Regions from separate parts of the Thalassotalea crassostreae genome, predicted to be linked through region 2. Evidence: predicted binding sites of a transcription regulator. Region 2 holds the regulator's gene; the other holds the start of a gene.

Region 1 (3,207 bases), 1.6 Mb from region 2:
TTGACTCGAGCTCATATGCAAGATTCACTAATGGAAATACAAGAAGAATTAAAAAATACCGTCATTATGATCACTCACGATGTCGATGAAGCGGTATTACTGAGTGACAAAATAGTGATGATGACAAACGGACCCGCTGCAACCGTTGGCGAAATACTCGAGGTAAAACTACCTCGTCCGCGCGATAGAATCGCTTTAGCTAATAATGCCGAATATAACCGCTTACGCTCTGCTGTGCTGACGTTTTTATACGAAAAACAACGCAAAGTTGAAGTAATAACCAATAAATCAGCGCCGGCAACTAAAGGTGAAAACAAAACACCTAAAATTGAAGTCGCATAATGAATATCGAATGTAAATTAAACAGATAATAATTTTTTTCAGGGAAAATAAAATGAAACTCAAAAATATAATTAACAATAATAATAAATCACTATTTGCGGTATGCGCGTTAGCGTCTAGCGTACCGTTTATTTCAACTACTGCTGTCGCTGCTGAGGCAACAGCCAACACAAGCAAATCGTTCGTCGATTTTCGCCTGCGCTTTGAATCCGTTGAGCAAGACAATGCGTTAGAGGATGCAGAAGCATTAACGTTGCGTACCTTAGTTCATTATCAAACCAAAAATTTCAATGGTTTATCGGCGGTTGTTGAATTTGAAGATTCACGTGATGTTAATGATGTTGAGGATTATAACGATGCCACTGGTAATAACACTGAGTACTCGGTTATTGCCGATCCAAATACGACGGAGCTTGATCAAGGGTTTATTCAATATAAAGGCAAGGGCATTACTGCAAAAGTAGGGCGACAAGTTATTACGTTTGATGGTCATCGATTTGTCGGTCATGTCGGCTGGCGTCAGGACAAGCAAACCTTTGATGGTGTGAGTTTTAACTATAGCAATGACAAATTAAGTGCCAGTTATGCTTACATCAACAAACGTAACCGTATTTTTGCGGAAAGCAAAGATATTGAGTCAATGGACCATTTAATTAATGCTAGCTATAAGTTAGGTTTTGGTAAGTTAACGGGTTACGGTTACTTACTTGAAGTGGACCAAGACACAGATAATGCATTAGATACGTTCGGTGTTAGCCTAGATGGTAAAGGGAAACTGTTCTCAAATGACGTTAATTACCGTTTTGAATATGCGACGCAAACCAGTGAAACGGGAGCGAGTGAATATGATGCCGATTACATTAACGTTGAAGGTGGTATCGCCCTTGGTAAGTTTAATTTCAAAATAGGGCTAGAGGCACTAGGCAGTGACGATGGTCAATACGGTTTCTCAACACCGTTAGCCACTTTGCATAAGTTTAACGGTTGGAGCGATCAATTTTTGGGTACGCCAACTGTTGGTTTAAATGATATTTATGTTAGTGCTAGTACTAAATTGCTTGGTGGAAGTGTACTTGTAGCCTTGCATGACTTTAGTGCAAACGATGATGGCTATGGTATTGATGATTTAGGCTCTGAATTAAACGTTCAATATGCAACCAAGTTTGCGACTTATTTTAATGGCGGGATCAAATTTGCGGCGTATTCTGCAGGCGATGATGCGGCTGGTAAAGTAGATACCGATAAAGTTTGGTTATGGGTAGGAGCACGTTTCTAATTCGAGTAAATAAACCAAGAAATCTAAAGTTTACGATGTTCGACCTAGATGAGCATATATAGATAATTTGTTCTTTAAACATTATCAATCGTGTACTTTATGATATCCAACCTGAATAAATTCGTTGTTTATTGGAAACCTTCTAGTAAATAGCGAATTTATTTTCACTAAAAAACTGCACTTAATTTGTGCGCCCGGTCGTTATAAGTGCAACAGCCTACCTAGTTGATTAGTCTAAAGAGTCTTAAGTTTATGTTTATAAACAAGTAATTACTAATTGGTTTGTTGGCACCAGCATTGCTTTGTAATAACTAGTTTTAAAATTTTAATAATTTTTTGGAGTTAGTTATGAGTGAACAAGCAGGCTTTAAGCTGCTGTCCTTTACCGGGAAGATGAAGACTCTTCATTTGAGTTGGATGGCATTTTTTATTACTTTTGTGGTCTGGTTTAACCATGCACCATTACTTGCTGTAATAGGAGATAGCTTAGGGTTATCGGCTAGTGAAATAAAAACACTATTAATTCTTAACGTCGCATTGACCATTCCGGCTCGTGTGATTATAGGGATGCTTACCGACCGATATGGACCTAAGATTACGTTTACCTGTGTTCTCGCCTTTTGTAGTATTCCATGCTTTATGTTTGCCCTGGCTGATTCATTTGAACAGGCAGCAATTTCCCGTTTCCTATTAGGGTTTATTGGTGCTGGTTTTGTTATCGGTATCCGTATGGTAAGTGAATGGTTTCCTGCCAATGAACTTGGCACAGCTGAAGGTATATACGGCGGCTGGGGCAACTTTGGCTCTGCAGCCGGTGCAATGTCCTTACCAGCGATTGCGTTGTTATTTGGCGGAGAAGATGGTTGGAGATATGCGATTGGCTTAACCGGTTTAATGAGCTTATTATTTAGTGCGATTTGGTATTTTAACGTAAATGACACACCAAAGGGCTCAACGTATTTTAAACCAAAACAAACTGGTGCAATGGAAGTTACAAGTAAAGGTGACTTTTGGTTACTATTAATCATGAAGCTTCCAATGTATGGTGCATTAGCGTTACTTACTTGGAAGCTTTCACCAAATGGCGTTAGTTTGTTAACAGAACAAACAGCGATAGTTGCATACATCGGTTTAGTGCTGTTATTTCTATTTGAAGTAAAGCAAACATATAAGGTTAATGGTCACGTATTTAAAAAGCCTGTCCCTGAAATTCACCAATATAAATTTAAGCAAGTTGCTGTACTCAATGTGTTGTATTTTGCCACGTTCGGCTCTGAGCTGGCTGTGGTTTCTATGTTGCCGCTATTTTTTGCTGACGTATTTAGTTTAGATATGGTTTATGCTGGCTTATTAGCTTCTCTTTATGCTTTTATGAATCTAATGTCTCGACCTGGTGGAGGCTGGATCAGCGATAAGTTTGGTCGCAAGAAAACCTTATTGATTTTAACTGCAGGCTTAGCAGCAGGTTACCTAACCATGTCTGCGATTGATAGCAGTTGGCCACTAGCGTTAGCGGTAATTGCTGCAATGGCTTGTTCTTTCTTCGTTCAAGCGGGTGAAGGTGCGGTATTTGCTGCAGTACCGTTGAT
Region 2 (3,207 bases):
CAAAAACAATAACCAGTTTACCTGATGTTGTACCCAAAACTCGTTCGCGCACTAAATCGGCTAATTGATGTGGTGTCAGCTTAGTGGTATTTATATATAAATCCGCACGACTAGCGACCGGATCTAATAATTTTTTCTCCAATTCGATCGCTTGATCAAGAGCCATGTTCTGTCTGATTAGCGGGTGGAGTCGACGGGTTTCACTAAATCGACGAATCAACTCATCATTGTCTGCGTCTAAATACAGAATGCTTAATTCTACTGTATTGGGTAAATAATCAATAATTTCGCTAGCGTCATCAGGGTTGCTAGGCAAGTTACGGACATCGAGGGAAACAGCAACGTTCTCATAGTCGTTAATTACAGTATGAGTTAATGCTGGTAGTAAATTTACCGGAATATTATCAACGCAGTAATAGCCCAAATCTTCTAGTACCCTGAGGGCAACCGTTTTACCTGAGCCTGAGCGACCGCTGACAATGATTAATTTCATAATTACCCTTAAGTATTTCGTTCTATAAGTGAATATAGTTGTGTAGAAGTTTCACAACGCCTAACTTGTTTACTGATGTCTTTGTTACTTAACAAACGAGCAATACTCGCCAGAGTCTCTAAGTGCTGTTGGCAATGGTCTTCGGGAACGAATAAGGCAAAAAATATATCAACCTTTTTATCATCAATAGCGTTAAAAGCGATAGCTGATTCGGTGGTAACGAGAACTGCGATAGGTTGCTCTGAGTTATCTATTCGACCGTGTGGAATTGCTATTCCATTACCGATACCAGTACTACTAAGCTTTTCACGAGTCATTAAACTATTGAGTAAAGCCTTCTCATCACAACTTTTAATTTTAGTCGAAGCAACTCTACTGATTTGTTCCAGAACGTTTTTTTTACTATTTCCCCTAACGCCACAAAGTGTGCGTTCGGGGGTTAGAATACTACTTAAATTCATAATTAGTGTTTAGACAATTTAGCCTTGTGCTTTAAAACTTGACGATCAAGTTTATCAATTAAACTATCAATAGCTGCATACATATCTTCATGGTCTGCGGAGCCAAATATTTCACCACCATTTAAGTGAATCGTTGCTTCCGCAATTTGCTGCAGTTTTTCAACTTTCAATACAACATACACATTATTAATATGATCGAAATGTCGTTCCAATTTTTCAAATTTCTGATTCACATATGAACGCATAGAATCGGTAACTTCAACATGGTGACCTGATAGATTAATTTGCATAAGCTGTATCCTTATTTTATCGGTTTAAATTAAGCTCTTTCTTTGATTCGAAGGCGGGATTCCTAATGCTTCTCTATATTTAGCAATAGTTCGCCTTGCAACGTTAATTCCCTGCTCGGACAATAATAGAGCTATCTTACTGTCGCTTAATGGTTTGCTTGGTTTTTCAGCTTCAACCAATTTTCCAATTAACGCTCTAATCGCTGTAGAAGAACATTCTCCGCCGCTTTCAGTGCTTACGTGACTAGAGAAAAAGTATTTCAACTCAAAAATACCTCTAGGTGTATGCATATACTTATTTGTCGTTACTCGTGAGATTGTAGATTCATGCATTTCAACAGCTTCTGCAATATCATTTAACACCATTGGACGCATCGCTTCTGGTCCATGCTCAAAAAAAGCTTGCTGCATTTGTACGATACAGTTTGATACTTTCAATAAGGTTTCATTTCTACTTAATAGTGACTTGATAAACCACTTAGCTTCTTGCAAGTGGGTACGAATAAATTGGCCATCACTCTCTGAGGTTTTGCTTTTAGTCAGTGCTGCGTATTGTTGATTAATGCCTAATTTTGGCGCTGTGTCTGGGTTTAATTCTACTGTCCACCGGCCATTTTTCTTAAATACGCTGACGTCAGGAATGACATATTGTTCGTCACTTTTGGCTATCGCATCACCTGGTCTTGGGTTTAACGTATGAATTAATCGCATGACCTCTTTAAGCTCATCTTCTTTAAGCTTAGTTTTGCGCATAATGGTTCTAAAATCGCGATTACCGAGTAAATCAATATGATTTTCAATAACGTTCTTTGCGTCGTCTAAATGTGGCGTGTCTTTATCAAACTGTGATAATTGAATGAGTAAACAATCTGCAATTGATTGCGCGCCAACGCCAATAGGATCGAATAAATGAATACGTTTTAATACTGCTTCAACTTCATCTAATTCTACTTCTTCATCGCCGAGACTTTCTAACACGTCTTCGACAGTGATTGTTAAATAGCCGCTGTCATCGATAGCGTCGATAATGGTAGTCGCAATTGTCTTATCAGTGTCGGTAAATGGGGTTAACTCCATTTGCCAGTATAGGTGGTCTTGAATGGAATCTGAGGTTTCGCCTTGATAGACGTAATCATCATCGGAACTGGCTGCTATACCAGTGTTAGATGTACCCGCACTAAAGCTTTCTTCCCAGGTACTGTCGACCGATAAGTCTTCTGGGATTTCGGTTTTATTTAAGGCTTCTGTTGTCGAAATTTCATCTCTGCTAGGTGCTGCATCTTCAGTGCCATCAAGGCTAGCTTCTGCGGAAGATATTTGTTCAATGGACTCATTACCTGATTCACTATCTGATTCATTCGAACCAGTTTCATCAACTTCTAAAAGTGGGTTCGAATCAAGAGCTTCTTGGATTTCTTGTTGCAGGTCGAGAGTAGACAATTGCAGCAATTTGATTGCTTGCTGCAATTGCGGTGTCATGGTTAAATGTTGCCCCATTCGGAGCTGAAGACTAGGTCTCATTGTCGAAAAACAATTCCAAAAAATATTTATGCAAATTAATTTAAATATTGACTCTATTGTCAAAAATTAAATTTAATGCGTGAAAAGTAATGCTGTAATAATTATAAAAGAGAGCATTACTTAATTAAAATTACTTTGATATCTTAAATATCACTTTACTAACTATAGCGTGAATTTTTCACCTAGGTATACATCTCGAACATGTTGGTTACTAAGCACCTGTTCAGCATTGCCTTCCGCGATTAATTCTCCATGGCTTACAATGTACGCATGCTCACAGACATCAAGAGTTTCCCTAACGTTGTGATCAGTAATAAGTACGCCAATCCCCCTCGCTTTGAGGTGTAAAATTATTTTTTTTATATCGCCAACCGATATAGGATCAACACCTGCGAAAGGTTCGTCGAGCAATATAAATTGTGGATCGGCCGCTAGCGCGCGC

What was found. The regulator sigma-54, encoded in region 2, starts transcription at its own class of promoters, with help from an activator protein. The targets are predictions, from matches to a motif close to GTTGGCACGNNNNTNGNNT.
Region 1: LT090_RS09340 (NarK family nitrate/nitrite MFS transporter) is a predicted target of sigma-54. The motif match lies at 1,903-1,921, and genes of this name have one in related genera.

The regions. Positions count from the first base shown of each region.
Region 1 is NZ_CP017689.1:2,153,658-2,156,864, reverse strand. It holds gene LT090_RS09350 (ABC transporter ATP-binding protein) at 1-342, shown strand, start outside; gene LT090_RS09345 (alginate export family protein) at 395-1,618, shown strand; gene LT090_RS09340 (NarK family nitrate/nitrite MFS transporter) at 1,967-3,207, shown strand, end outside.
Region 2 is NZ_CP017689.1:562,462-565,668, forward strand. It holds gene rapZ (RNase adapter RapZ) at 1-493, opposite strand, end outside; gene ptsN (PTS IIA-like nitrogen regulatory protein PtsN) at 502-954, opposite strand; gene hpf (ribosome hibernation promoting factor) at 957-1,244, opposite strand; gene LT090_RS02500 (RNA polymerase factor sigma-54) at 1,269-2,765, opposite strand; gene lptB (LPS export ABC transporter ATP-binding protein) at 2,928-3,207, opposite strand, start outside.